3 regions of the Citrobacter sp. C1 genome follow, and region 1 is predicted to be linked to each of the others. Evidence: predicted binding sites of a transcription regulator. Region 1 holds the regulator's gene; each other region holds the start of a gene.
What was found. The regulator Fur, encoded in region 1, represses iron uptake genes when iron is present. The targets are predictions, from matches to a motif close to ATAATAATGAGAACNACTATCAA.
Positions count from the first base shown of each region.

Region 2: the regulator Fur is predicted to act here: its motif matches at 6,164-6,186, upstream of feoA (ferrous iron transporter A).
Region 3: the regulator Fur is predicted to act here: its motif matches at 2,735-2,757, upstream of sodA (superoxide dismutase [Mn]).

Region 1 covers NZ_CP115035.1:3,586,120-3,596,565, forward strand. The annotation lists gene kdpD (two-component system sensor histidine kinase KdpD) at 1-1,830, shown strand, start outside; gene kdpE (two-component system response regulator KdpE) at 1,827-2,504, shown strand; gene pgm (phosphoglucomutase (alpha-D-glucose-1,6-bisphosphate-dependent)) at 2,603-4,243, opposite strand; gene seqA (replication initiation negative regulator SeqA) at 4,268-4,810, opposite strand; gene ybfF (esterase) at 5,006-5,779, shown strand; gene ybfE (LexA regulated protein) at 5,908-6,195, shown strand; gene fldA (flavodoxin FldA) at 6,476-7,006, shown strand; gene IB214_RS17415 (ryhB-regulated fur leader peptide) at 7,217-7,303, shown strand; gene fur (ferric iron uptake transcriptional regulator) at 7,296-7,748, shown strand; gene IB214_RS17425 (sigma 54-interacting transcriptional regulator) at 8,025-10,446, shown strand, end outside.
Region 2 covers NZ_CP115035.1:308,302-318,747, forward strand. The annotation lists gene gntT (gluconate transporter) at 1-681, opposite strand, end outside; gene nfuA (Fe-S biogenesis protein NfuA) at 1,043-1,618, opposite strand; gene gntX (DNA utilization protein GntX) at 1,677-2,360, opposite strand; gene bioH (pimeloyl-ACP methyl ester esterase BioH) at 2,398-3,168, shown strand; gene feoC ([Fe-S]-dependent transcriptional repressor FeoC) at 3,244-3,480, opposite strand; gene feoB (Fe(2+) transporter permease subunit FeoB) at 3,491-5,809, opposite strand; gene feoA (ferrous iron transporter A) at 5,828-6,055, opposite strand; gene IB214_RS01480 (Tex family protein) at 6,486-8,819, opposite strand; gene greB (transcription elongation factor GreB) at 8,916-9,389, opposite strand; gene ompR (two-component system response regulator OmpR) at 9,616-10,335, shown strand; gene envZ (two-component system sensor histidine kinase EnvZ) at 10,332-10,446, shown strand, end outside.
Region 3 covers NZ_CP115035.1:4,834,780-4,845,225, forward strand. The annotation lists gene cpxA (envelope stress sensor histidine kinase CpxA) at 1-170, shown strand, start outside; gene yiiM (6-hydroxyaminopurine reductase) at 237-911, opposite strand; gene IB214_RS23115 (dihydrodipicolinate synthase family protein) at 1,064-1,954, shown strand; gene sodA (superoxide dismutase [Mn]) at 2,043-2,663, opposite strand; gene IB214_RS23125 (L-fucose/L-arabinose isomerase family protein) at 2,919-4,340, shown strand; gene rhaT (L-rhamnose/proton symporter RhaT) at 4,543-5,577, shown strand; gene rhaR (HTH-type transcriptional activator RhaR) at 5,574-6,425, opposite strand; gene rhaS (HTH-type transcriptional activator RhaS) at 6,578-7,426, opposite strand; gene rhaB (rhamnulokinase) at 7,730-9,199, shown strand; gene rhaA (L-rhamnose isomerase) at 9,196-10,446, shown strand, end outside.

The DNA.
Region 1 (10,446 bases):
GTCGAAACCCCGGCGCTGCATCAGCTCCCGGAAAAACAGCGCCGTGCGATCTTAAGCGCGCTACGGCTGGCACAGGAACTGGGTGCGGAAACCGCCACCCTTTCCGATCCCGCCGAAGACAAGGCGGTGATTCGCTACGCCCGGGAGCATAACCTGGGAAAAATTGTGCTGGGACGGCCAACCACGCGCCGCTGGTGGCGCAGCGATTCCTTTGCCGACAAGCTGGCTCATCGTGCCCCGGATCTCGATCTGATGATTGTCGCGTTGGACGAGCCTCCACCACGCGCAGCAGCCCAAACCATGGATACTCGCACTTTTAAGGATAAATGGCGGGTACAAATTCAGGGCTGTGTGGTGGCCGCCGCGCTGTGCGCCATCACCACGCTGATTGCCATGCAATGGCTGGTTACTTTTGATGCCGCCAATCTGGTGATGCTCTATCTGTTAGGCGTGGTGGTTATCGCCCTGTTTTATGGTCGTTGGCCCTCGGTAGTGGCGACCATGATCAACGTCGCCAGCTTCGATCTGTTCTTTATTGCGCCACGCGGGACGCTTGCCGTCTCAGACGTCCAGTATCTGCTCACTTTTGCGGTCATGTTAACGGTTGGTCTGGTTATTGGGAATCTGACCGCAGGCGTGCGCTATCAGGCGCGGGTCGCGCGTTATCGGGAGCAGCGAACGCGTCATCTGTATGAGATGTCCAAAGCGCTGGCCGTGGGACGTAGCCAGAAAGATATCGCCACCACCAGCGAACAGTTTATCGCCTCCACCTTTCAGGCCCGCAGCCAGGTGTTATTGCCGGATGAGCACGGAAAGCTGGCACCGCTGACAGAGCAGCAGGGCATGACGCCGTGGGATGACGCCATTGCCCAATGGAGTTTTGATAAAGGACAACCGGCAGGTGCCGGCACCGATACCCTCCCCGGCGTGCCGTATCAAATCTTGCCGCTGAAAAGCGCTGACAAAACGCACGGGCTGCTGGTAGTGGAGCCGGGAAACCTGCGTCAGTTGATGATCCCGGAACAGCAGCGTCTGCTGGAAACCTTTACCCTGCTGGTTGCCAGTGCGCTCGAACGCCTGACGCTGACCGCCAGCGAAGAACTGGCGCGATTGGCCAGCGAACGAGAGAGCATCCGCAACGCTCTGCTGGCGGCCCTCTCCCATGATTTACGCACGCCACTCACGGTGCTGTTCGGTCAGGCGGAGATTTTAACGCTGGATCTCGCCAGCGAAGGTTCTCCCCATGCCCGCCAGGCCAGCGAAATTCGCCAGCACGTGCTCAATACCACCCGGCTGGTCAATAATTTGCTGGATATGGCGCGGATCCAGTCTGGCGGCTTTAATCTTAAGAAGGAGTGGTTAACGCTGGAAGAAGTAGTAGGTAGCGCCCTGCAAATGCTGGAACCTGGCTTAGCCGCGCCGATTAATTTGTCGCTTCCGGCGCCGTTGACGCTGATTCACGTTGACGGTCCACTGTTTGAACGGGTGCTGATTAACCTGCTGGAAAACGCCATTAAGTACGCAGGTCCACAGGCGCAAATCGGCATTGATGCGCAGGTAGAAGGTGAGCATCTGTTTCTGGATGTATGGGATAATGGCCCCGGCATTCCAGCGGGCCAAGAGCACGCTATTTTCGACAAGTTCTCCCGGGGAAACAAAGAATCCTCAGTACCGGGCGTAGGGCTGGGACTGGCTATTTGTCAGGCGATTGTGAACGTACACGGCGGGACGATTACCGCCCACAATCGACCGCAGGGTGGCGCATGCTTCCGTGTTACACTCCCGCAGGAAACGCCCCCTGAACTTGAAGATTTTCATGAGGATATGTGACAAACGTACTGATTGTTGAAGATGAACAGGCCATTCGCCGCTTTCTGCGCACCGCGCTGGAAGCCGATGGCCTGCGCGTTTACGAAGCAGAAACGCTGCAACGTGGCCTGCTGGAAGCGGCCACGCGAAAACCCGATCTCATCATTCTCGATCTCGGCCTGCCGGACGGTGACGGCATCGATTTTATTCGCGACCTGCGACAATGGAGTGCCATCCCGGTGATTGTGCTTTCTGCCCGCAGTGAGGAGAGCGACAAAATCGCCGCGCTGGACGCCGGTGCCGATGATTATCTCAGCAAACCGTTTGGTATTGGCGAGCTGCAGGCGCGTTTACGCGTGGCCTTACGCCGCCACGCAACCGGGCAAACGCCCGAACCGGTGGTTCAATTCTCAAACATTAAAGTGGATATTGCCGCGCGGCTGGTACACCGTGGTGAAGAGGAAATACATCTGACGCCGATTGAGTTTCGCCTGCTTGCGGTCCTGCTGAACAACGCGGGTAAAGTACTCACCCAACGCCAGTTGTTAAACCAGGTATGGGGACCCAATGCCGTCGAGCACAGCCACTACCTGCGAATCTATATGGGGCACTTGCGCCAGAAGCTCGAGCTGGATCCGGCCCGTCCACGTCACTTTATTACCGAAACCGGGATCGGCTATCGGTTTATGCCGTGAACAGATGCTGAATAAAAAAGCCGGATCAGCATATAAGCTATCCGGCTTTTATAATTCATGCCGGATGGCGACGCGAGCATCGTCATCCGGTCTACGCCTTATGCGTTTTTCAGCACTTCGCTGACAATCTCAACCGCTTCTTTCTCAATCTGCTGGCGATGCTCAGCGCCGAGGAAGCTTTCACAGTAAATCTTGTAGGCGTCCTCGGTGCCGGACGGGCGTGCGGCAAACCAGCCGTTGTCGGTCATCACCTTCAGACCGCCAATGGAGGCACCGTTACCTGGTGCAGCGGTCAGACGTGCAGTGATCGGGTCACCGGCAAGCGTACTGGCGCTAACCATTTCCGGAGACAGTTTAGACAGCGCAGCTTTCTGCGCAGACGTCGCGGGAGCCTGTAAACGGTTGTAGCTTGGCGCACCAAAGCGCGCGGCCAGCTCATTATAGTGCTCCTGCGGGTTCTTACCGGTAACCGCGGTAATTTCCGCTGCCAGCAGGCACATGATGATCCCGTCTTTGTCCGTCGACCATGGCGTACCGTCGAAACGCAGGAATGACGCGCCCGCGCTCTCTTCACCGCCAAAGCCAAAGCTGCCGTCAAACAGACCGTCAACGAACCATTTAAAGCCAACCGGCACTTCCACCAGCTTGCGACCCAGGTCATTCACCACGCGGTCAATCATCGCGGAGGACACCAGCGTTTTACCGACAGCAACCTCTTTGCCCCACTGCGGACGATGCTGGAACAGGTAGTTGATTGCCACCGCCAGATAATGGTTCGGGTTCATTAACCCAGCCGGGGTAACAATGCCGTGACGGTCGTAGTCCGGATCGTTGGCAAACGCCAGATCGAACTTATCACGCAGCGCCAACAGACCCGCCATGGCACACTCAGAAGAGCAGTCCATACGGATGGCGCCATCTTTGTCGAGATGCATAAAGCGGAAGGTCTGATCAACCTGATCGTTAACGATGGTCAGATTCAGTTTGTAGTGCTCAGCAATACGCTTCCAGTATTCGATACCGGAGCCACCCAGCGGATCAACACCCAGCGTCAGGCCCGCTTTCTGGATCGCGGCCATATCGACGATGTCTGCCAATCCTTCAACGAACGGTTGCACCAGATCCTGTTCTTTCACGTGACCCGACGCCAGCGCCGCATCCAGTGAAATACGTTTCACGCCGTTAAGGCCATCGGCCAGTAGTGCATTGGCCCTGTCTTCCACCACTTTAGTGACGTTAGTATCTGCCGGACCACCGTTTGGCGGGTTGTATTTAATCCCGCCATCCTCCGGCGGGTTATGGGACGGTGTGATCACAATACCGTCAGCCAACGGGCCGCCTTTTTTGTTGTGGACCAGGATAGCGTTAGACACGGCGGGCGTTGGCGTATAGCCGTTATTTTCCTGCACGATGACATCAACACCGTTTGCCGCCAGCACTTCCAGTACAGAGATAAATGCCGGTTCAGACAGCGCGTGAGTGTCCTTGCCCACATAACAAGGGCCAGTAATTCCGTTTTTCGCACGTTCTTCAGCAATCGCTTGAGCGATAGCCAGAATGTGCGGTTCGTTAAAACTGTGACGACCTGCACTGCCGCGATGCCCGGACGTACCGAACTTAACGGCGTGCTCTGCATTCCCTGCTTCTGGTTTCAGTACATAGTACTGTGCCGTCAGTTGGGCGACGTTAATCAGATCACTCTGTTGTGCAGGTTGACCTGCACGATTGTGGATTGCCATTGCCTGGTCCTTCTAATGCAAGGATTAAATTGTTCCGCAAACCTTTTCAATCAATTCCGCAGGGAATTGCATTGACTGCATGATGTGTTCAACCATGCTGCATTTACGGCCGGTATTCGTGTTGGTGATCACCCAATACGGCGTGCCTGGCACGTGTTTCGGCTTGGTTTGATTACCATTTTTCAGCAGCGTCTGTTCATCCGCTGCAAAATAGACGCGCGTGCGACCATGCAACGATTCTGTTGCCTCGGCAAACGCGTGTTGATCCAGTGAATAGAGTGTAGACAGCACCAGCATAAAGCGATTCACTGCTTTTTTCTGTTCCGCATATTCATCGGAAAGCAGCAGTTCACGCATGGCGCGCACTTTGTCTTTTACAGGGTTAACCGGCTTGGCTTCCACGACAGGTTGCACGGCGCGGACGTCTTTCACCACCGGCGTGGCAGGCTGTGATGCGGCGGAAAACTTCAACATACGCCGTAAAATGTCGGATGCGCTCTCGCCGATATGCTTGGTATGGCTGGCAATATAGCTATAGAGTTCATCATCAACTTCAATCGTTTTCATCTTAATCCAGTGCGGTGTTTAGCTGAATACAAGTTGTTGGGACTGTACACGCGTAGTGTAAAGGCAAATCCCAACAGCGGATAGCGTCAAGCCCGATGGCCGGAAAAACTCGGAGTAACCGTAGTTGTTGCAGCCGTGTGGCAGAATGGTCAACATGATACCCTAACCCGCTAGCGTGAAAAAAAGAACTTTGCCATGAAATTGAATATCCGAGCGCAATCTGCACAAAACCTGCACAATAATTCTCCCATCGTCCTGGTGCACGGGCTGTTTGGCAGCCTGGACAATCTGGGCATACTGGCCCGCTCTCTGGTTGTCGATCACAATATCATCCAGGTTGATATGCGAAATCATGGCCTCTCACCCCGTTCTCCGGAGATGAACTACCCGGCGATGGCGCAAGATCTGCTGGATACGTTGGATGCCCAACAGATAGAAAAAGCCACCTTTATTGGCCATTCAATGGGGGGCAAAGCCGTGATGGCGCTAACCGCCCTGGCACCGGAACGTATCGATAAGCTGGTGGCTATCGATATTGCCCCGGTTGATTACCAGGTCCGCCGTCACGATGAGATATTTGCGGCGATTAATGCGGTGACGGATACAGAAGCCGCGTCGCGCCAGCAGGCGGCTAGCGTGATGCGCCAACATCTTAAAGAAGAAGGCGTGATCCAGTTTCTGCTGAAATCATTTATAGACGGTGAATGGCGCTTTAACGTCCCGGTATTGTGGGATCAGTATCCGCATATTGTCGGCTGGGAAACCATTCCGGCCTGGGATCACCCGGCGCTGTTCATCCCTGGGGGGAACTCACCGTACGTTACTGAAGCGTATCGAGCCCCATTGCTGGCGCAATTTCCCCAGGCACGGGCACATGTCATTGCCGGCGCGGGCCATTGGGTGCATGCAGAAAAACCCGAAGCCGTGCTGCGCGCCATCCGTCGTTATCTGACAGAACAGGCTAACTGATTAAAAACTCAGCGTCCGCGCGCGATTACGTGCGTGGGCGTTGGCGCGCCTCCCCTGCTGATGTATGATGGCGCGCTATCCATCCGGGCAGACGCCTGGCTGATTGTTTCCCCGAAGTCACCAAGATCATGGCCAAAGAACAAACGGACCGTACGACATTAGATCTGTTCGCGCAGGAGCGTCGCCCGGGACGACCCAAAACCAATCCGCTTTCGCGTGATGAACAGTTACGTATTAACAAACGTAATCAGCTTAAACGCGACAAAGTTCGTGGGCTTAAGCGTGTCGAACTGAAACTGAACGCCGACGCCGTTGACGCGCTGAATGAGCTGGCTGATGCGCGTAATATGAGCCGCAGTGAACTCATTGAAGAAATGCTGATGATCCAACTCGCCACATTGCGTGGTCAGGCATAGTCTGAAATTCTGCTCTATACCCTAAATAATTCGAGTTGCATCAAGGCGGCGACGCAGCGAATCTCCAGGAGTGTACATAAGTACGTGACTGGGGTGAGCGAGGAAAGCCAACGCACATGCAGCTTGAAGTATGACGGGTATAAATCATAAATCGTGTAGCACAGAGTGCAGTCCAGCGTGTTTGCTGTTTCCGCATGCCTGACTGTTCTGCTATGATTGCCCTTATCCGTGGGCAATGCGCCACCACCATTTCAATAAGTTTCAAGAGGTTATTTTACTCATGGCAATCACTGGCATCTTTTTCGGCAGCGACACCGGTAATACCGAAAACATCGCAAAAATGATTCAAAAACAGCTTGGTAAAGACGTTGCCGATGTACATGACATTGCAAAAAGCAGCAAAGAAGACCTGGAAGGGTATGACATTCTGCTGCTCGGCATCCCGACCTGGTACTACGGCGAAGCGCAGTGTGACTGGGACGACTTCTTCCCGACCCTCGAAGACATTGATTTTAACGGTAAACTGGTTGCTTTGTTTGGCTGTGGCGATCAGGAAGATTACGCAGAATATTTCTGCGATGCGTTAGGCACGATTCGCGACATCATCGAACCGCGCGGCGCAACCATCGTCGGTCACTGGCCAACGGCGGGTTACCACTTTGAAGCATCCAAAGGTTTGGCTGACGACGACCACTTTGTCGGCCTGGCTATCGATGAAGATCGCCAGCCTGAACTGACCGCAGAACGCGTTGAAAAATGGGTTAAGCAGATTTCAGCAGAACTGCATCTCGACGAGATTATTAACGCCTAATTTCGTGCGGCGCAGATCTTCATCTGTGCCGCATCAATAGATAAAACCAATCAAAATAATTGCTACAAATTTGTAACTTTCTCGCCTGACCCTGTACAATGGCTGGATGCCAATCGGGTATTGCACAGTGTGTTTGTTGGCGATACCACGTTTTGATTAACAATATTTGCCAGAGGCTTGCAGTTTTCATTTAGGCGTGGCAGTTCTATAATGATACGCATTATCTCAAGTGCATTTTCTGTCACTTCTTTTAATGAAGTGAACCGTTTAGCTACAGGACAGATTCCGCATGACTGACAACAATACCGCATTAAAGAAGGCTGGCCTGAAAGTAACGCTTCCTCGTTTAAAAATTCTGGAAGTTCTTCAGGGACCGGATAACCATCACGTCAGTGCGGAAGACTTATATAAACGCCTGATCGATATGGGTGAAGAGATTGGTCTGGCGACCGTGTATCGCGTACTGAACCAGTTTGATGATGCCGGTATCGTGACCCGCCATAATTTCGAAGGGGGCAAATCCGTCTTCGAACTGACTCAACAGCATCATCACGATCACCTGATTTGCCTCGACTGTGGCAAAGTGGTCGAATTCAGCGATGACTCTATCGAAGCGCGCCAGCGTGAGATTGCCACTAAACATGGTATTCGTTTAACGAACCATAGCCTCTATCTTTACGGCCACTGCGCTGAAGGCGATTGCCGCGAAGATGAGCATGCGCACGACGGTGTTGCAAAATAAGTTTTGAATCACGTCAGTCCCCCGCTCAACGTTGAGCCGGGGATTAACGTATCAGTAAAATTTAAGTACGAAATAGTCACAATCACCGCCAACCATCCGCCGACTATCCGCAAAATGTGATAACCTCCCCCGCGGCTAAATCAAAATAACACGCGTAGAAAACGTGATGACTCAAAAACTCCAAATGAGCCATGATGTCCCACAACATTTTATTTTTGTTACTTTTATATGCGCACCAGACGTTAGAACCCGCATGGAACAGTTAAGAGGCTCACGGTGTTAAAAGAAGAGATCTTTGCATTTTTGGCAGAAGAGACCCGTCATTTTTCTTTTGACTCGCTGGACGACTTTCATACGGCCCAAACGATGGCAGAACACTTCAATGTGAAGCGTAATACCATCAGCCACTATCTGAATCAGCTCATTGACGATAATCTGGTCATAAAACTGAATACCCGGCCCGTCTATTTTCTGCACAAAGCCGTTTTTGAAGAACAGTTTTTTCGTGTCAGTCAATCCGTCTTCTCAGGCGCCGCTGAGCTAAAAAAGCATCAATATAAACAACAAGACACGTTTGCCGGATTGATCGGTTCCCAGGGAAGTTTAGTCCCCGTTATAGAAAAATTGAATACCGCGATCTGTTATCCCCCTCACGGTCTGTCAGTAATGCTGTATGGCCCGACCGGCAGCGGTAAGAGCATGCTGGCACAATTATCCTGGCAGCGAGCTGTGGAGAAGAAAATCCTGCCCCCCACCGCGCCATTTATTGCGTTCAATTGTGCTCAATATGCCAACAACCCTGAATTACTTTCGAGTCACCTCTTTGGCTATATCAAAGGTGCATTTACAGGGGCAGATAAAACCAGCGAAGGACTTCTGCAAAAAGCCGATGGAGGGGTGCTATTTCTGGATGAGATCCACCGCTTACATCCGGAGGGTCAGGAAAAGTTATTCACCTTTATGGATACCGGGCGTTTTCGTCGCATGGGGGAAAGCGAAAAAGAAATCAGCGCTCAGGTCAGACTGGTTTTCGCCACAACCGTCTCGCCCAAAGAGTATTTTCTGGAAACGTTTATACGTCGTATCCCGCTGAATATTGCCATTCCTTCGTTGGAACAGCGCGGTGAAGCGGAAAAAATCCAGTTTATTTATGCCTTTTTCCTGCATGAGTCGAAACTGCTCAAGCGCAATATCAAACTGTCCCCACAGGTGCTGAACGTCTTAAAACGACACATCTACAGCGGAAATATCGGTGAATTAAAAAATACCATCACCTGCCTGAGTGCCACGCGTTTTGCAAAGTCTCAAGCAGATCAGTGCCTCTCTTTACACTTAGACGATCTACCAGACAGCTTTATGCCGCATGGTGTGCAAATTAATCACCAGGTTGTAGGAACCGCTGTCGTATTTACCCCTTCGATGACGCTACAGCAATTGGTTCTCCCTGTAGTACCGTTGAACCATTTTATTAGTGAATTCTGGGATAAGATCTTCAGCCTGTTTCAGCAAAATAGCGAAAATGTACTGCTCCCAGAAGTCTCTCGTGAAATCGATACGCTGTTCGATAAGATCATATTTAACCCAACGGCACAAAACGATCACCCGACCATTTATTCACATCTCAATACTATCCAGGATATTGTTCAGCAGATAGAAAGCAAACATTCGGTCCAATTTAACGGTAATCGACTGTACGGCTTAGCATGGTATTTATTCACTAAAAATAAGCAGGGTAATGACGGCATCCTGGCGCATAAAAAAACGCTCAAAAATTTACATCAGTATATTAGCCAATATTTGGCAGAAGAGAACCTGATTGCGAGTATGTTATCAACACAGATCGCCCAGCGATTTGATCTCAAGATTACCCAGGAAGATGACGTTTTCTTCACGCTATATTTGAAAAGTATGAAGATGGTGACCGTTGCACCACGAACCAAAGCGGTCATTCTGGCACATGGCTATGCAACGGCCAGCAGTATTGCCAATGTCGTGAACCGCATGTTGGGTGAAACCCTTTTTGCCTCCTTCGATATGCCTATCGACACGGCCATCAAAGATATCGCCAGTAATATACTGCAGTACATTAATGATAATGATATGTCCAATGGGCTGGTCATTCTGGTAGATATGGGGTCGTTAACGGATATTTACTCTGAGTTCAATAAAAGCATCCATTTCCCTGTCGCCATTATTAATAATGTCTCCACGGCAATGGCGCTACACGTCGGTGAGTTATTATTAGATAACGCTCCGCTGGAAAGCATTGTTGAGAACGTCACCTCTTACCAAAAGAATGACAGTAAAATCATCTATTCAGAGCAGGTCAAACGCCCAGTAATCATTACCAGCTGCTATACCGGAATGGGTACGGCGCAGCGAATACAGACATTGCTGGAAGACAGTATTCCGAAAGAAGCAGGGGTGGATGTTATCGCCTATGACCACCAGCTACTGCTTTCAGAGTCCTCCCGCCAGTCACTGTCTCAGTTCTATGACATTATTGCTGTTGTCGGAACAGCTAATCCGGATATCCCCTTTATTCCCTATATTTCATTGGATGACCTGATCAGCGGCCGGGGTGATGTTCGCCTGGAAACGGTTTTCCAGGGCATTGCTGATACCGATATGATTCAGACCATCAACGACAGATTGGTACATAACTTTTCGCTCAAGCGGGTCATCGCTCAGTTGACGA
Region 2 (10,446 bases), 1.8 Mb from region 1:
CCAGACGCTGACGCCAAAGCCTGGCATTTCTTCTTCAGTGAAGGTTTTTGCACTGTACAGACCTTCCGGGATTGGCTTATCAATGCCCTTCAGGAAACGCGCATACACCGGACCCGCCAGAATAACGGTCGGGATCGCCAGAATCGTACCAAACAGCAGGGTTTTACCCATATCGGCGTGGAAAATGGTGGCAATTGCGGTCGGACCCGGGTGTGGCGGCAAGAAGCCGTGGGTCACAGACAGCGCAGCGGCCATTGGCACACCGACATACAGCAGCGGGATGTTCGCGGCGGCAGCGATGGTGAATACCAGCGGTAGCATCAGCACGAAGCCCACTTCGTAGAACAGCGCAAAGCCCACGGTGAAGCCGGTTAATACCACGGCCCACTGGATGTGCTTTTTGCCGAATTTAGCAATCAGCGTGGTGGCAATACGTTGCGCACCGCCGCAGTCTGCCAGCATTTTGCCCAACATGGCGCCAAAACCCATAATCAGGGCGAGGCTACCAAGGGTTCCGCCGACGCCGGCTTTAATTGAACCGATGACTTTATCCAGTGGCATCCCTTGCATCAATCCGACAGCAAGCGCCACCAGGACGAGAGCGATGAAGCCGTTCATTTTGAAACGGATCATCAGGAGGAGTAACAAGATTACACCGATAGCAACGATGACTAATGGCATGATTTACCTGGCCTTTACTTTGTTATGGGTAACGTCAGTGTTTAGATGACAAATTCTGATTGTCCCGACCGGGAACAGAGTTATTACGGCACCAATGCTGATTGCCTTCAAAACTACGTAGTTTAGCTGGCTGTTATGAGTGTTCCAGGTGCGTGCGATAATGATACGGGTAACATGTAGTGATTGAAAATCACCTGGGCAGGCAAAATTTAAATTATGAGAGGCAGGTCAAATTATAGGGGGATTGTTGCAGAACATATGCGGAGAAATGCAGGGGTGTAGGCCGGATAACGCGTTTACGCTGCCATCCGGCATCAATGCCCGATGACGACGCTGATGCGTCTTATCGGGCCTACGGATACTAGTAGTAAGAGTGTTCGCCGCGCTGGTGTTCGGTCAAATCGCGAACGCCTTTCAGCTCCGGGAATTCAGCCAGCAGCTGCTTCTCGATGCCTTCTTTCAGTGTGACATCGACCATTGAACAGCCGTTACAGCCGCCACCGAATTGCAGAATTGCGTAGCCTTCGTCGGTGATTTCCATCAAGGAGACACGGCCACCGTGGCCAGCCAGCTGTGGGTTAATCTGTGACTGCAGCATGTACTCCACGCGTTCCATCAGCGGTGCGTCATCAGACACTTTACGCATTTTCGCATTAGGTGCTTTCAGGGTCAGCTGGGAGCCTAACTGGTCGGTAACAAAATCAATTTCTGCCTCTTCCAGGTACGGTGCGCTCAGTTCATCAACGTAAGCGGTCAGCAGGTCAAATTTAATGGCGGTGTCGGTTGCTTCCACGGCGTCCGGCGGGCAATAAGAAACGCCGCATTCAGCGTTAGGCGTGCCGGGATTAATCACAAATACGCGAATTTGTGTCCCTTCTTCCTGATTTGCCAACAGTTTGGCAAAGTGCGCTTGTGCAGCATCGGAAATATGGATCATAGTAATGGCCTAATAGTTGACTATTTTACTTGGTTATAATACGCCCATCATCGAGGCTCTACAAGGTTCGACACAGGCACCATACCTGGACAGTCGCCGCGCCGTTGCGTAAAAGCAGCTGCGCGATCTCCGCGACGGTACTTCCGGTAGTGACGACATCATCCACAACAACCATATGGAGTCCCTGCACCGGCAATTCAAGGCGAAACGCATTTTTCAGGTTGCGTTTGCGTAATCGGGCGCTGAGATGGTGCTGTGTGGCGGTGGGGCGAGTTCGTGTGATGGCCTGACCGTCCCAGTCGCAGCCCAGCCAGCGTGCCAGTGAGCGACACAGTAAGTCACTTTGATTAAATCCCCTGCGCCAATGGCGGCGTTGCCAGAGTGGAACGCTAATCAGCCGATCCGGCAGGGGAAGGCCACGGGTACGGCGAGCCTGCAATACCTCCAGCAACATCAAGCGCGACAGTGCGGGGGCGATGTCACTACGCCGGGAAAACTTCAGCTGGTGGATAAGCCCGCTCAGCGGCGGCACGTAGTCACTGACCGCGATCAGTCGCTGCCACGGCGGCGGCTTTTGCAGGCAGCGTCCGCAGGGAATATCGGGGTGGGCGGCGGGCAGCCCGCACTGTGGGCACAGGCAGACATGTTGACACGTTGCACGCGTGCAAACGGAACACATTCCCCAGTGCCCGAGCATTAACGGCATTCGGCATAGCCAGCACAATCCTGGTACTGTTAGCATAGGTTCATCCTTGTTGGTCAAAAGAGAACAGTAACTGATGAATGACATCTGGTGGCAGACCCGGGGTTCGGGAAATTGCCATCTTGTGCTGCTGCACGGATGGGGACTGAATGCGGAAGTCTGGCATTGCATAAGTGAGGAATTAAGCTCGCATTTTACGCTGCACCTGGTTGATTTACCGGGATTTGGGCGCAGTCAGGGTTTTGGTGCGATGCCGCTGGAAGAAATGGCGGAGTGCGTTTTGCAACAGGCTCCGGAGAAAGCCATCTGGCTGGGCTGGAGTCTGGGCGGATTGGTGGCGAGTCAGGTGGCGTTGACCCATCCTGAGCGCGTGCAGGCGCTGGTTACCGTCGCCTCTTCGCCATGCTTTAGCGCACGCGATGAGTGGCCTGGCATTAAGCCCGAAGTGCTGGCGGGCTTCCAGCAGCAGCTTAGCGAAGACTTCCAGCGGACGGTGGAGCGTTTCCTGGCACTGCAAACGATGGGGACGGAGACGGCGCGTCAGGATGCGCGAGCGCTGAAGAAAACGGTGCTGGCGTTACCGATGCCGGATGTGGCGGTGCTGAATGGTGGGCTGGAGATCCTGAAAATGGTCGATCTGCGTGAGCCGCTCTGCGCCCTGGGCATGCCATTCCTGCGTTTGTACGGCTATCTCGATGGTCTGGTGCCGCGTAAAGTCGTGCCGATGCTGGATGCACTGTGGCCGCAGAGTGAGTCGTTGATATTTGCCAAAGCGGCACATGCGCCGTTTATTTCGCATCCTGCTGAGTTCTGTGCCGCGCTGGTGGCGTTGAAGCAGCAGATCTAGCGCTGTATCCCGCTCGGGGATTGGGGCTATTTGTAGGCCGGATAAGCGTAGCGCCATCCGGCCTATTGCAACAGGTTAGCGCAATGCCCACCACTCGCGCAGACAGGCTTTCCCTTCAGGGCAACTCTTGCAGCTTCCAGAAAGACACCCGTCGGCATCTTCCTGAATACGTACTGCTTTACCCATCTGTTCTAACTGATTCAGCATGGCGTCAATCATCGGCTGCGGGGTGTGCAGCGTATGGCTGATTTGTGTTGCCTCCATACGCCCCCGCAGAGCCAGTAAATCACGTACCTGAATAAGCGATGCCATCATTCACCGCCTAGTGGCAATCGCCGGTGGTGCTGGCACAGCAGGAACCTGGCGTCTTATTGGTCGCCAGCAGTTCGATATCTACCCGACTGCGTGCGCGGCGCAGCATTCCCAGCAGCACGATGTTAAACAGAATGACGGTTAAAATGCACACCAGACTGTAGGTCGGATGCTCTTTGTAGCTGACCGTCTGGTAAAACAGCGTCGACAGAGAGTAGGCGATGTTCAGTCCCCACAGAATGGAGAAGCCCATCCAGCCACGGCTGGATTCACGAGCAATAGCGCCCATTACCGAAATGCACGGGACATACAGCAGCACGAAAATCAGGTAACTGTACGCGGCGGCGGCGCTGCCGAACTTCGCACCCATCACGCCCATTGCGCCGGTTGCCATCTCACCGTCGCCTTTGCTGGCTTCGATAGGGTTAGCCAGCACGCTCAGGCTGAAGGTATCTTTCAGACTTTGCCAGGTTTCACCCAGCGCACCTGCTAACTCGTCACCGAGGTTGAACTCGGCCGGGTTGAACTCTTCTTCCTGAATATTTTCAGCGGTATAGAGCGTATTCAGCGTACCGACAACCACTTCTTTTGCCATGGCTCCGGTGAACAGACCCACGGTGGCCTGCCAGTTATCTTCGTGTACGCCAATCGGTTTGAAGATAGGGGTGATTACGCGACTGACGGACGCCAGCGCCGAGTCGTTGATGTTATCGACGATTTTTCCGCTCAGGGAGAAACTGTTAAACGCGCTGAGGAAAATACTGACGATGATGATGACTTTACCGGCGCGCAGGACAAAGCCTTTCAGGCGCTGCCAGGTCTGAATGACCAGGCTTTTCACGTGCGGTATGTGGTAAACCGGCAGTTCCATCACGAACGGTGTGGCTTCGCCACGCATAATGGTGTGCTTGAGCATCAGGCCGGTCAGTACCGCCATGACGATACCCAGTACGTACAGTGAGAAGACGGCCAGCGCGCCGTTCTGGCCAAAGAACGCCGCAGCAAACACGGCGAAAATCGCCAGACGCGCACCGCAGGACATAAACGGCGCCATCATGATGGTCATCAGACGTTCACGCGGTGCATCCAGCGTGCGTGCGCCCATCACGGAAGGGACGTTACAGCCGAAGCCGACAATTAGCGGGACAAACGATTTACCCGGTAATCCCAGAGCCTGCATCAAACGATCCATCACAAACGCAGCACGCGCCATATAGCCGGAGTCTTCGAGGAATGAGAGGAACAGGTACATCATGCCGATTTGCGGCACCAGCGGCAGCACGGTGTTAATCCCGCCGCCAAGACCCTGCGCCAGGAAGATGGTTAACCAGTCCGGGAAGTGCAGGGTGTAGCCAATCCACTGAATACCATGGATAAAGAGTGCCACGGAACCGACGTCAAACAGCGGCTGCAGCGCGCCACCGATGTTAATGGCGAGCAGGAACATCAGGTACATTACGAACAGAAATACTGGCAGGCCGAGGAAGCGATTAAGTACGACCTTATCGACCGCGGTGGTGAAGCGGCTTGGCTCTGCGGTCAGGGTGTTGCTGACGGTATCGCAGATGGCGGCAATGCACTGGTAACGTGCATCAGCAATATGCAGCGCCGGATCGTCCATTGTTTCACTCAGGCGAGTCAGCGCGGCATCCAGATTTTGTGCCGCATCACCCGCGTAGGCGCGGCTGTAGATATCGCCTTCCAGCATCTGCAGACCGAGCCAGCGACGTTGTTGCTGCGGCATCTCTTTGGCCATCGCGTCAGCCAGAGACTCGGCTTCACGCAGCAGCGGTTGGGCATAATGTACCAGCTCGACGGTGTCGTTTTCTTTGTAGCGATCGATAGCCAGCTTCAGTGCTTCAATCCCGCGACCACGGGTTGAGACCAGCGGCACCACCGGGCAGCCCAGACGGGCGGAAAGGGCATCGATATCAATCCGGATTTGCTGCTTCTCAGCAATGTCCAGCATGTTCAGCGCGACGATGCAGGGGATCCCCAGTTCAAGCAGTTGCAGCGTCAGGTAGAGGTTACGCTCGAGGTTTGAGGCATCAACCACGTTGATCAGCAGGTCAGCGTCGCCGCTTAAGATATAGTGACAGGCAATTTGCTCATCGAGGGAGGTCTGCGATGAGATTGTCGTCAAAGAATAGGTGCCGGGTAAATCCACCAGCGTAACCTGATGGTCAGTTGTCGAGAAATGACCTTCTTTGCGCTCAACGGTAACGCCAGCCCAGTTACCCACACGCTGACGCGCGCCGGTAAGCTGATTGAATAATGTTGTCTTGCCGGAATTAGGATTACCAATTAAACCAATGGTTAGTTTTTTCATTTTTATAGACTCACTGTATTAACAGGAAACCGCTTCCACTTCTAATAACGCCAGATCTTTTTTCCGCAACACCAGGCTGACTCGGCGTGTTTCAATATGGATAGGATCGCCTAATGGGGCGACGCGAACCACATTGAACGATGAGCCTGGCAGCATGCCGAGCGACAAGAGCTTTTGCCGGTACGCCGGGCTGATATCACGAGAAAAACCGGTAATTTTCCAAGCAGTGTCTGGAGTGAATTGCATAGGGACCTACTTATATCTCGCTAACTGGATGATTACCTCATGGGGCGAAAGGCGGCATGAGACCAGATGATTAGCCAACGAAGGAAAGAGTAAATAATCAACAAAACAATGATAATGAGAATGGTTTCTATCATCAATAGAATAAATGTGACGGAATGTTGGATTGGCGAATAATTTGAGTCAATTTTGATATGGCTCAACATTTATTCAGGTCTGACACGAATGATTCGCGGGAGAAACTATTGGAATTTATTAATGTTTAATTAAGGTTTCAGCTGTTAATAAAGTGATAAATATATTGTGACGGAAAGCGATAAATATATTAAATAGGCCGGATGGCAACGCTCGCGCGTCTTATCCGGCCTACAAATTAATAACGACAAGTTGGCCGGCTAAGGTGTTTACACCGCCATCCGGCACACGCGTCACACTAGCGCTTTTTACCCATTGCCGCCGCCAGTGCATCCATCATCGCACTGTTACCGGCTGACTGCGCCTCACGAGCACGGGGTTTTGCGGCTTTAGGCGCCGGGCGGTTACCCTGTGCGCGCTCGTTGTTGCCGCCGCCGCGACGGGCATTGGTTTCACCCGGCTGTTCGTCCAGACGCATGGTCAGGGCGATACGCTTACGCGGTAGATCAACCTCCAGCACTTTCACCTTCACAATGTCGCCGGCTTTTACCACGGTGTGCGGGTCTTCAACGAATTTGTTCGATAACGAGGAGATATGCACCAGACCGTCCTGATGAACGCCGATATCGACAAACGCACCAAAGTTGGTGACGTTGGTGACTGCGCCTTCCAGAATCATGCCCGGCAGCAGATCGTTCATGGTTTCTACGCCGTCAGCAAACTGTGCGGTTTTGAACTCAGGACGCGGGTCACGACCCGGTTTTTCCAGCTCTTTGATGATGTCGGTTACGGTCGGCACCCCGAAGCGCTCGTCGGTAAAGTCGGCTGCTTTCAGGTTACGCAATTCGGTGCTGTTGCCCATCAGGTCGCGCAGCGACTGCTCGGTGGCGGCCAGAATGCGTTCCACTATCGGATAGGCTTCCGGGTGAACGGTTGAGGCATCCAGCGGGTTATCGCCGTGGTTAATGCGCAGGAAGCCCGCGCACTGCTCAAAGGCTTTAGGCCCCAGACGGCTGACTTTTAGCAACTGTTGACGGTTCTGGAACTGACCGTTCTCATCACGCCAGGCAACAATGTTCTGCGCCATCATGCGGGTTAAACCGGCTACGCGAGTCAACAGCGGAACGGAGGCGGTATTCAGATCAACGCCGACGGCGTTTACGCAGTCCTCGACTACCGCATCCAATTTACGGGCAAGCTGGGTCTGGCTAACGTCGTGCTGGTACTGGCCGACACCGATCGATTTCGGGTCGATTTTCACCAGCTCGGCCAGCGGATCCTGCAGACGGCGGGCAATAGACACCGCACCGCGCAGGGAAACGTCGAGATCCGGGAACTCCAGCGCCGCCAGTTCAGAAGCAGAGTACACCGAGGCCCCGGCTTCGCTGACGATCACTTTTTGCGCGGTCACTTTCGGGAACTGTTTCTGCACGTCGAGGAAGAAGCGTTCGGTCTCACGCGATGCGGTACCGTTGCCAATCGCCACCAGCTCAACGTTGTATTTTTCGCACAGCGCGGCCACCGCAACGGCGGCTTTGGCTGCCTGTCCGGTATGCGGATAAATGGTGTCGGTCGCCACCAGCTTGCCGGTCCCGTCAACAACCGCGACCTTCACGCCGGTACGCAGACCAGGATCGAGACCCATAGTGGCACGCAACCCGGCCGGAGCGGCCATCAGCAGGTCGTGCAGGTTGCGGGCAAAGACGTTAATGGCCTCATCTTCCGCACGTTCGCGCACGGTGCCCATCAGTTCGGTTTCGAGGTGCATCAGCACTTTGATGCGCCATGTCCAGCTGACAACGCCTTTACGCCAGCTGTCCGCCGGCGCGTTGTTCAGGCGCAGACCCAGATGATCGCGGATAATCTGCTCGCCGTGGCTCTCTTTTGGCGGCTCATCGAACTGCGGGTCAGCATTCAGAGAAAGCTGCAGCACGCCTTCGTTACGCCCGCGGAACATCGCCAGTGCTCGGTGAGAAGGAACGGTGGAAATAGGTTCGTGGTGATCGAAGTAGTCGCGGAATTTGGCGCCTTCCTCTTCTTTCCCGCTCACTACGATGGAAACCAGATGGGCGTTCTTCCACAGGTAATCACGGACTTTTGCCAGCAGCGCGGCGTCTTCGGCAAAACGCTCCATCAGAATGTAGCGCGCGCCGTCGAGAGCCGCTTTGGTATCCGCCACGCCGTTTTCGGCATTGATGTATTTGGCTGCTTCGGTTTCTGGGTCGTGAGAGGGATCGTTCCACAGCAGGTCGGCCAGCGGCTCAAGACCCGCTTCAATGGCGATTTGCCCACGGGTGCGGCGTTTAGGTTTGTATGGCAGGTAGAGGTCTTCGAGTTCGGTCTTACTTAACGTGCCGTTGATCGCTTTCGCCAGATCGTCGGTCAGTTTGCCTTGCTCGCCGATAGATTTGAGGATCGCCTGACGGCGGTCTTCCAGTTCCCGCAGATATCCCAGACGGGTCTCCAGATTACGCAGCTGCGTGTCATCCAGACCGCCGGTGATTTCCTTACGATAACGTGCGATAAACGGCACGGTGTTCCCTTCATCAAGCAGGCGAACGGCAGCTTCTACCTGTTCAGCACGAGCCTGAATTTCACCTGCGATAATGCGGCAGAAAGAATCATTCATCATGGATAGCTTCGTCTTTAGGATAAAAATCAGGGGATAGTTATACGGATTGACTGGCAAAAATGCCAGCCATCAGCAGGGGCTTCGGATTGTTCCGTCTTATTTAACGTACTCAATCTCATTCACGTACCAGCTTGCTTCTCCGCCAGGGGTGTTCACTACCGCGAGATCGCCGACCTCTTTTTTGAGCAGGGCGCGCGCCATCGGTGAGTCGATAGAGATGTAATCCTTACGGCCAAAGATTTCATCGTAGCCGACAATGCGAAATTTGCGGATGTCGCCGTCATCATTTTCAATCTCAACCCATGCGCCAAAGAACACTTTTCCTTCCTGCTGAGGGGAGTAATCGACAATTTTTAGATTCTCCATGCACTTGGTCAAATAACGGACGCGTCTGTCGATCTCGCGCAGGCGCTTTTTATTATACTGGTAGTCAGCGTTTTCGCTGCGGTCACCCAGACTGGCGGCCCAGGTCACTTTCTTGGTGACTTCCGGGCGCTCTTCACGCCAGAGGTAATTCAGCTCTTGTTTGAGTTTTTCATACCCTTCACGGGTTATCAGGGGCGTTTTCATCTTATTGTTTTACCTTGATTCTGTGATGATGCGCACAATTGGTATTACGTGAGCATATCAACAGAATAAATAATGTATTACGAGAAACATTGTATACTTAAGCTGCTGTTTAATATGCTTTGTAACAATTTAGCCTGGAATTCATACCAGAATTTGCTGGTTACTCAGGTGAGCTTTCTTAAGAATACACACTTACAATTGTTGCGAACCTTTGGGAGTAATAACAATGCAAGAGAACTATAAGATTCTGGTGGTCGATGACGACATGCGCCTGCGCGCGCTACTGGAACGTTATCTGACCGAGCAGGGCTTCCAGGTTCGAAGCGTCGCAAACGCTGAGCAGATGGATCGTCTGCTGACCCGTGAATCCTTCCACCTTATGGTACTGGATTTGATGCTGCCAGGTGAAGATGGTCTGTCGATTTGCCGCCGCCTGCGTAGCCAGAGCAACCCAATGCCGATCATTATGGTGACGGCGAAGGGGGAAGAGGTTGACCGTATCGTTGGGCTGGAAATCGGCGCTGACGACTATATCCCGAAACCGTTTAACCCGCGTGAACTGTTGGCGCGTATTCGTGCCGTACTGCGTCGTCAGGCAAATGAACTGCCGGGCGCGCCGTCTCAGGAAGAAGCGGTTATCGCTTTTGGTAAGTTCAAACTGAACCTCGGCACCCGTGAGATGTTCCGTGAAGATGAACCTATGCCGCTGACCAGCGGTGAATTTGCCGTGCTGAAAGCGTTGGTCAGTCACCCGCGTGAGCCGTTGTCCCGTGATAAGCTGATGAACCTGGCCCGTGGTCGCGAGTACTCCGCGATGGAACGTTCTATTGACGTGCAGATTTCCCGTCTGCGTCGTATGGTGGAAGAAGATCCGGCACATCCACGTTATATTCAGACCGTATGGGGTCTGGGCTACGTCTTTGTCCCGGACGGTTCTAAAGCATGAGGCGAATGCGCTTCTCGCCACGAAGTTCGTTTGCTCGCACGTTATTGCTCATCGTCACCTTGCTGTTCGCCAGCCTGGTGACGACTTATCTGGTGGTGCTGAACTTCGCGA
Region 3 (10,446 bases), 1.2 Mb from region 1:
CGTTCTATCGTACCGATGAAGCACGCGATCGCGAATCTGGCGGTACTGGTCTGGGTCTGGCAATTGTTGAAACCGCTATTCAGCAGCATCGTGGCTGGGTCAAGGCCGAAGACAGCCCATTGGGTGGTCTGCGCCTGGTGCTCTGGCTGCCGCTGTATAAACGTGCGTAATTGTGCCTGTTGCGCCGGATGACGATGCTAACGCATCTTATCCGGCCTACAGGTTCAATAATCGCCTTATTTTCCCCACAATCTCCGCGAATTATCTTCGATCTTGCCGCTTAAGCGGCGTTTCTGCATGGTTCTGGTCCAGCTCTTTGACAGCCCCGCCGCCGACAGCAAACGGTGATACTGGTCGTCATCAAACGGCATATGCCAGGCAATGGCGATGGCCTCTTGCACGCTAACGTCACTCACACGAGACGCCAGTACCAGCGGCGCATCCGCCGATACCATGCCGGGTGCGATAACGCTGCACAACCAGCCGGTCTTGCCCGCATCCTGCATCTGGCTTGCCATGTCGCTAATAGCAAAATGAAAATTCAGCTTAAAACACGGCGAGCGTGGCTGTGTGACCTGAATCAGCGCCTCACCCCACTGGAAGATATCACCAATAAAAACATTCTCTTCCGTCATGCCCTGCGTTGACAGGTTCTCGCCAAAAGCGGGCGCGACAAACAACTCTGCCTGTTCAGGAAAAGCCTGTCGCCAGTGTAGGTAGTGTTCACGCGGATAATGGCACAGCGCGCGGTCCGGCCCACCGTGAATTTTCGTTTCTGCCTGTTCATCCCCTGCCAACCCTAATTCGGTCAGCATCAGCTCGCCATCGACCTGAACTTTCGCAATCGCACTGGGGCGGCTTCCCGTGTAATCCCGAATCTTGCCTGCAAATACATCAACCGGATATCGCATCTGTTCCCTCTCCCGATAACTTTTCCCCATTACACCCTATTTATTCTACCCTATTCGCTCAAAATGAGAGCACGGTTGGTGTGAAACGTAGGGACACATGCTATCAATGTAAGTTGGTTTTGAAACAACATTTCAATGAAGGAGTCGACAACGTGACGGGTCAATCGCAATTTGCTGGCGTCTGGTGTCCTTCCATTACGCCAATGGACAATGACGGCAAGATCGATTTCAACGGTCTGAGCCAGCATCTCAAACGCCTTACCGAGGCACAGATCGACGTTATTTTGCTGATGGGAAGCATTGGGGAATTTGCCTCCTTTACGCTCGACGAAAGGCTGCAGTTGATCCGTGAAGCCCGAGCTATGAGCTCGCTGAAGATGGTCGCCAACGTCTCATCCACCTGCCAGAATGATGTGCTACTGATGGCGCAGGAAGCGTATCACGCGGGATACGATGCCGTCATGATCCTGCCACCTTACTATTACGGACAAACGGCAACGCAGCTGCTGAGCTACTTCCGCCAGTTAGGGCAACAACTCAGCGGTCAATGGTTTGCCTATAACTTCCCGGCCCGTACCGGCTGTGATTTAACACCTGAGCTGGTTGCTACCCTGGCCGGGGAATTCCCGAACTTCGCCGGTATCAAAGACACCGTGGACTGCCAGTCCCATACCCGCAGTATGATTCAGACCACCCGCGCTGTACGCAAAGATTTTGCCGTACTCTCCGGTTACGACGAATATTACATCCCCAACCTGCTGGCAGGCGGCGCGGGGATTATTTCTGGCCTAAATAACGTGATGCCTGAGCTGTTTGTCCACGCACGCGAGGCGTTTAAACAGGGCGACCTGGCAGCGTTGCGTGATATTCAGGATAAGATTGGCACGTACATGTCCATCTACGCTATTGGCGAGGATTTTGTCACCACCATTAAAACCGTGGTGTCGCGTAAGTTTGGCTATTGCACCGGCGTTTCGCGTAATGCAGGTGGGGAGTTAAACGAGGACCAATGCCGAATAATTGATGAGGTGTTTGGGCGTTAATATTACCCGGCCCGCATCATGATGTGGGCCGGGTAAGTGCATCAGGCAATACAGCGTTACCGCTCTACGCCATCAGGCTGTATGGGGCTTATTTTTTCGCCGCGAAACGCGCCGCAGCTTCGTCCCAGTTCACCACGTCCCAGAACGCTTTGATGTAGTCCGGGCGACGGTTCTGGAATTTCAGGTAGTAAGCGTGTTCCCAAACGTCCAGGCCCACGATCGGGAAGCCGGAAGCGCCAGAGATAGCCTCACCCATCAGCGGGGAATCCTGGTTGGCAGTAGAAACCACAGCCAGTTTGTCACCTTTCAGTACCAGCCATGCCCAGCCAGAACCGAAACGGGTTGCCGCTGCTTTTTCAAATTCAGCTTTGAAGTTATCAACAGAGCCAAAGTCGCGTTCGATAGCCGCTTTCAGGTCACCCTGCAGCGTAGTACCGGTTTTCAGACCTTTCCAGAACAGGCTGTGGTTAGCGTGGCCGCCTGCGTTGTTACGCAGTACGGTTTTCTTATCCGCTGGCAGCTGATCCAGTTTAGTGATCAGCTCTTCAACAGGCAGGCTAGCGAATTCAGGCAGGCTTTCCAGCGCAGCGTTCGCGTTGTTTACATAGGCCTGGTGGTGCTTGGTATGGTGGATTTCCATCGTCTGCTTATCAAAGTGCGGTTCAAGGGCATCATAAGCGTACGGCAGGGATGGCAGTGTATAACTCATAATCATCTCCAGTATTGTCGGGCGGCCAGTGTTAACGCCGCGTAAGCAGTTGAGTCATTATAGTTAATTAAATGATATTGAAAATGATTATCAATGCCGTATTTTTTACAGGGTTATTGCAAGATGAAAATGTGAGCGCCACCGGGAAAATCAGGCGAATTTTGCCAACCTGCGTAGGAAACAGGCAGCGACATAAAGGACATGGGAGACAAAGCACGAGATAGTCTGCGGATTATCTCACAAGGAAATATTGCTATGTCTGTCAACATCGCCCTTTTCGGAATCGGCCTCGACACATACTGGCCCCAGTTTGCTGGCCTGGAGTCACGCTTGCAGGGTTACCTGCAAACGATTGATGAGCGTCTGACGGCGCAACAGGCCACCGTCATTAATGGCGGCCTGATTGATAACGTCGATAAAGCCGATGCTCTTATCAGGCGATTACAACAGCAGCCGGTCGATGCGGTCTGTCTTTACATTAGCACCTACGCACTCAGCGCAACGGTTCTGCCCCTTGTACAGAGTATCAATAAGCCAGTTATTATTATGGCCCTACAGCCGGAGCCTGGTCTGCCCTATTCGGCAATCCGCCAAATTCCCGATCGGGGCGGACGTACTGGAGAGTGGCTGGCGCACTGCCAGGCCTGCAGCGCGCCCGAACTGGCAAACGTATTTAATCGTGCGAATATCCGCTTTCAGTTGATTGTTGGTGCGTTACAGGGCGATGAGTACGTCTGGCAACAAATGGCACAGTGGTTACAGGCCCTTAATGCCCGCCAGATGCTGGCAAACTGTCAGGTCGGCGTACTCGGACACTATTATGACGGCATGGTGGACGTTTACAGCAATATGACGAACCTGTCCGCCAAATTGGGCGTACGCTTTAAGCCACTGGAAATGTGTGAGCTGGCGGAATACCGCGAGCAGGTCAGCGAGACAGATCTCAGCGTCAAACAACAGGAAATGTACCGTGTACTTCAGCTGGATCCGACATGCGAACCGGCAGAGCTTGATCGCGCACTTACCACCGCCTGCGCCATGGATAAACTGATTGCCCAGAACACACTCGGTGCACTGGCCTACTACTACGAAGGTAGAAACGGCAATGCTTACGAGAACATCATCACCTCAATCATTCTTGGCAACACACTACTCACCCACCGTGGTATTCCCGTGGCAGGTGAATATGAAATCAAAAATGTACTGGCGATGAAAATTCAGCAGCTTCTGGGGGCGGGTGGTTCATTCTCTGAGCCATATGGAATTGAATTTATTGATGATGTTGTATTGTGGGGACATGATGGCCCGGCGCACCCGCTGATGGCCGATGGTCCGGTGCGTCTGGTTCCGCTGCCGGTTTATCATGGTAAACCGGGTAAAGGTGTGTCTATCCAGATGACCGTGAAACCGGGCCCGGTAACCTTTCTTTCGGTCATTGAAGATGCCGAAAACGGGGTGCGTTTGCAGTATGCCGAAGGGGAAGCAGTGGCAGGTGAAGTCCTGGATATCGGCAATACCAACAGCCGCTATCGCTTCCCGTTATCGGCTCGCGATTTCACCACACAATGGTGCATGGGCGGTCCAGCCCATCATTGCAGCATTGGCCTTGGTCATCATGGTGAGGTACTGGAAAAACTCGCCTGGCTACTCGGTATTCAGACGGTAAAAATCTGCTAACCCTTAATATTATCGCCCTTCTCAAAAAAGAGGGGCGGATCAGCATTTGTGATCAACATCCTTTTCATCCCCTGAATTTTGCCAGCATTGCCCATCCTACGGCAGCATGCTGAAGGTTAATTCATTGCTCACTCTTTAGACTTTTGAATATCAAAACGGGTGATTTTCATCCAGTTAGAACGACAATTTAAAAGGAACCAGAATGGGTAACGCAATTACGATGGGGATATTATGGCATCTTATCGGTGCCGCTAGTGCCGCTTGTTTTTATGCCCCTTTTAAAAAGGTACAGCACTGGTCCTGGGAGACCATGTGGTCCATAGGCGGTTTTGTTTCATGGTTGATCCTGCCCTGGCTCGTCAGCGCAATCCTGCTGCCAGACTTCTGGGCCTATTACAGTTCATTCAGCGCGTCCACACTACTACCGGTATTTTTATTCGGCGCAATGTGGGGGATCGGTAATATCAACTATGGTCTGACCATGCGCTATCTCGGCATGTCGATGGGGATCGGCATCGCTATCGGCATTACGCTGATTGTTGGCACCTTAATGACACCAATCATTGCCGGTAAATTTGACGTGCTCATCGGCACGCCGGGTGGGCGTATGACCCTGCTTGGTGTGCTGGTCGCGCTGATCGGCGTGGCGATAGTCACTCGAGCAGGACAGTTAAAAGAACGCAAGATGGGTATCAAAGCCGAAGAGTTCAACCTGAAAAAAGGTCTAATACTGGCGGTGATGTGCGGCTTTTTCTCCGCAGGGATGTCCTTTGCCATGGATGCGGCTAAACCGATGCACGAAGCCGCCGCTGCGCTCGGTATCGATCCTTTGTATGTCGCTCTGCCAAGCTACGTAGTCATTATGGGCGGCGGTGCGGTGATCAACCTGGGATTCTGCTTCATTCGTCTGGCAAAAATGAAGAACCTGTCGGTAAAAGCCGACTTCTCGTTAGCAAAACCACTTATTATCAGCAACATCCTGTTCTCAGCCCTTGCCGGTCTGATGTGGTATCTCCAGTTCTTCTTTTACGCCTGGGGCCATGCCAAAATTCCAGCGCAGTATGACTACATGAGCTGGATGCTGCACATGAGTTTCTACGTCCTGTGCGGCGGTATCGTCGGCCTGATCATGAAAGAGTGGAGCAATGCGGGAAAACGCCCTGTCAGCGTGCTGAGCCTCGGCTGCGTGGTGATTATCCTTGCCGCAAACATTGTCGGTCTGGGAATGGCCAGCTAGTCCTGCGGATTACTGAGATGACGCCACTGGCTCGGCGTCATCCCGGTTTCTCGCGTAAACACCACCGAAAAGTAGTTACTGTCCTCAAAGCCACAACGCATAGAAATCTCACCAATCATCAACTTGCTATGTTGCAGCAAATACTGAGCGTGGCAGACCCGCACCTGTCGAAGATACTGGTTGATGGTCATTCCAGTCTGGCTGCGAAACTGCTGACGCAGCACGCGCTCGCTGCACTGCTCCCGTTGACAGAATTTATCCAGTTCAAAGGTATGCTCATGGCTGCCGGCCAGCGCAGTGATCAGCTTATCCAGCAGTGTCTCACTGGTGGTGGCCGGGAGCCTATCCGTGGCATAACGATGGCGCTTGAGAAGCGTCACCAACTGTCCGAACAACAGCTCCGCCATATCATTACATAACGGATCTCGCTGCTGGCTTTCGTGTTCCAGTTGGCTAATCACCTGTCGAGCCTGAGCCATACCGGCACTGCCCAGCCGCCAGTGGGGCTGGCACGGCGTGCCGTTGTTAAAACCGGGGATCACATCTTCCCATCCCAGATTCAGCGTCAACCGCTCAGGGCAGTAGATAATATTCTGCAGGACGAGGTCGTTAACAGAGGTGTACGAGTGTTTGTCTGCGGCGCGAATGTAAAACAGATCGCCACGGGTTATTCGATACGGCCGATCGTTGAGAACATGCAGACCATTGCCACGCCAGACCATCACCAGCTCACAAAACTCATGAGTATGTTCGGCAAACACATCCTGCGGATAGCGATCGGCGACGGCGACGGCCTGCTGTTCGCTCGCAAAAAAGTCTGATTTCAGAAGGACTAGCTGATTCGCCACCACATCACCTCAACCTGAACGCTTGCCGGATGCGCTGCGCTTATTCGGCCTACAGGGCATTCATGTAGGCCGGACAAGGCGCAGCCGCCATCCGGCATTAAAGGGTATGATTATCAGCAAACGGACGGTAAAAAACGTTGATAGCTTTCGCGTTACTGGAGGCTGCTTCCGGCCATGACGTCGCGGCCCTGGCGAATATCGCGCGGTGACCAGTTAAACTCCCGGCGAAATAGCGTCGAAAAGTGGTTACTGTCGCCAAAACCGCAGCGATAAGCGATGTCCGTAACGCTGTCATCGCTATGGCGCAATAAGTGCCGTGCTTTGATTAGCCGCAGGCGATTGAGATAGCGCTGCGGCGTCAGCCCGGTTTGCTGTTTGAGCTGGCGGTGCAAGGTGCGTAAAGAGAGCGAAAACTGCTCAGCCACCGCATCCCAGCAGACTTCGTCGGCAAAATTATCTTCCAGCCACGCCATCAGCCGGTTTAGTCGCGCATCGTTATCCGCTGCCGCTTCCATCAGACTACTTTTGCGTAGCAGCACCAGCAGTTGCATAAACAGGATCTCGCGATTGGCCGCCGTCGGCGTATCCATCTCCTCACCAAGATGCTCTATTTGCCCCACCAAGTGACGGACCTGCTGCAGTACGCCCTGATTCACGCGCCAGTGGGACGGATACTGACCGTTCTGCTCCTGAGGTAACAACTGGTTTAACCCAGCCAGAAACTGAAACGCATCCGGGGAACGATACAGTACATTTGTCAGGCACAGGTTGTCAGTATGTTCATATAAGTGTCTGTCATGATCGCGGACAAAACAGACCGTCCCGCCGCTAATGGTGTAGGGCTGTCCATTGAAAACATGAATACCTGTTCCATGCTCAACTATCACAATTTCATGAAAATCATGATGATGCTCGGGAAAAGCAGTCTGGGGCAGTCGCGGTTCGATCGCCACAGGCGCTTTACCTGTCGGAAAAAAATCCACGCAATGCAGTACGGTCATGATGACTTCCTTCCAGATCAAATGAACATGGCTGCATAGTAATTAAGGGTTATGACCCTCACCTTAAATTTTTGACGCCAAAGTGCGTAAACACGGTTAATTCTTCAAGAAACGACAGGAAAGATCGGGAAATGCGGAAGGGGTCACATCAGACAAAATCCCGCCCATTACACGAAACTGTGAACAGCATCACGTTCACCTTTGCCATGCTGCCAGCGGCTTATTGTGACTGTCACTAACAAGAAGGTACGCCGTTCCAGGGGTTCTTAGACTGAGTGCAATAAAACTCAGAAGGACCTCGCTATGACTCTTCGCCATTGTGTCGCTGTCGATCTCGGCGCATCCAGCGGACGCGTAATGCTGGCACGTTACGACAGTGACCACCGCACCCTGACGCTGCGTGAAATCCACCGTTTCGCGAACTGTCTGCAAAAAACAGACGGTTTTGACACCTGGGATATCGACAGCCTGGAAAACGACATTCGCCTGGGGCTGAAGAAGGTCTGCGATCAAGGCATCCTGATTGACAGCATCGGGATTGATACCTGGGGCGTGGATTACGTCCTGATCGGTAAAGACGGTCAGCGCGTCGGTCTGCCGGTCTCTTACCGCGACAGCCGCACTACCGGCGTGATGTCGCAAGCTTTAGCGCAACTGGGTAACAGCGAGATATATCGTCGGAGCGGCATTCAGTTTCTGCCCTTTAACACCCTGTATCAGCTCCGCGCGCTGGTCGAACAGCAGCCAGAGCTGGTCCCACAGGTGGCGCATGCCCTGATGATCCCCGACTACTTCGGCTACCGCCTGACCGGCGAAATGAACTGGGAATATACCAACGCCACCACTACGCAGTTGGTCAATATCAACACCGACGACTGGGATGACACCCTGCTGGCATGGACCGGCGCAGACAAAGCCTGGTTTGGTCGCCCAACGCATCCGGGGAACGTGATTGGTCACTGGATCTGCCCGCAGAAAAATCAGATCCCGGTGGTTGCCGTCGCCAGCCACGACACCGCCAGCGCGGTCATCGCTTCACCGTTGGCCGATAACAACAGCGCTTATCTCTCTTCCGGTACCTGGTCCCTGATGGGGTTTGAGAGCAAAACACCGTATGCCAACGAGGCCGCGCTGGCGGCAAATATCACCAACGAAGGCGGCGCGGAAGGACGTTACCGCGTGCTGAAAAATATTATGGGGTTGTGGCTGCTGCAACGCGTATTAAAAGAGCGGCAGATTACCGACCTGCCCGCGCTGATCGCGAAAACCGAAGCGCTACCGGCCTGCCAATTCCTGGTCAACCCGAACGACGATCGCTTTATCAACCCAGTTGATATGAGCGCAGAAATCCAGGCCGCATGCCGCGAATCCGGTCAACCCGTTCCGGTTCAGGATGCTGAGTTGGCGCGCTGTATTTTCGACAGTCTGGCGCTGCTGTACGCCGACGTCCTGCAGGAACTGGCACACCTTCGTGGTCACGCCTTCAACCAACTGCACATTGTTGGCGGCGGCTGCCAGAACGCCCTGCTCAACCAACTGTGCGCGGATGCATGCGGTATCCGCGTCATGTCCGGGCCTGTTGAGGCCTCTACGCTCGGCAATATTGGCGTTCAGCTGATGACGCTGGACGAACTTAACAACGTCGATGATTTCCGCCAGGTGGTGACAGCTAACTACGACCTGACAACCTTCATCCCAAATACTGACAGTGAAATTGCCCGCTACCAGGCGCAGTTTCAATCAACACGACAGACAAAGGAGCTTTGCGCATGACCACTCAACTTGAACAAGCCTGGGAACTGGCAAAACTGCGTTTCGCCGCGGTAGGTATCGATGTCGAGGAGGCATTACGCCAGCTCGATCGTCTGCCGGTCTCCATGCACTGCTGGCAGGGCGATGATGTCGCCGGATTCGAAAACCCGGAAGGTTCGCTCACCGGCGGCATTCAGGCCACCGGTAACTATCCAGGTAAAGCGCGTAACGCCGTTGAACTGCGCGCCGATCTGGAGCAGGCACTGAGCCTGATCCCGGGTCCTAAGCGTCTGAACCTGCACGCTATCTACCTGGAATCCGATACCCCGGTATCCCGTGACCAAATCAAACCTGAACACTTTAAAAACTGGGTGGAATGGGCGAAAGCGAACCAGTTAGGTCTGGATTTCAACCCGTCATGCTTCTCGCATCCGTTGAGTGCCGACGGTTTCACGCTGGCACATGCTGACGACAGCATCCGTCAGTTCTGGATTGACCACTGCAAAGCCAGCCGTCGCGTCTCCGCGTACTTTGGCGAACAGCTGGGTACGCCGTCGGTGATGAACATCTGGATCCCGGATGGCATGAAAGACATCACCATTGACCGCCTGGCACCACGCCAGCGCCTGCTGGAAGCACTGGACGACGTCATCAGCGAGAAGTTCGACCCGGCGCATCATATTGATGCCGTCGAGAGCAAACTGTTTGGTATCGGCGCAGAAAGCTACACCGTTGGCTCCAACGAGTTTTACATGGGCTACGCCACCAGCCGCCAGACCGCACTATGCCTGGATGCAGGTCACTTCCATCCGACTGAAGTGATTTCCGACAAGATCTCTGCCGCCATGCTGTACGTGCCGCGCCTGCTGCTGCACGTCAGCCGTCCGGTGCGCTGGGACAGCGACCACGTGGTATTGCTGGATGATGAAACTCAGGCGATTGCCAGCGAGATCGTACGCCATAATCTGTTCGACCGCGTACACATTGGCCTCGACTTCTTCGACGCTTCCATCAACCGCATTGCCGCATGGGTGATCGGCACTCGCAATATGAAGAAAGCCCTGCTGCGTGCGCTGTTAGAACCCACTGAGCAACTGCGCCAACTCGAAGCTAGCGGCGACTACACCGCCCGCCTGGCCCTGCTGGAAGAACAGAAATCGCTGCCATGGCAGGCCGTCTGGGAGATGTATTGCCAGCGTCACGACACTCCAACCGGCAGCCAGTGGCTGGACAACGTCCGCAGGTATGAAAAAGACGTACTGAGCAAG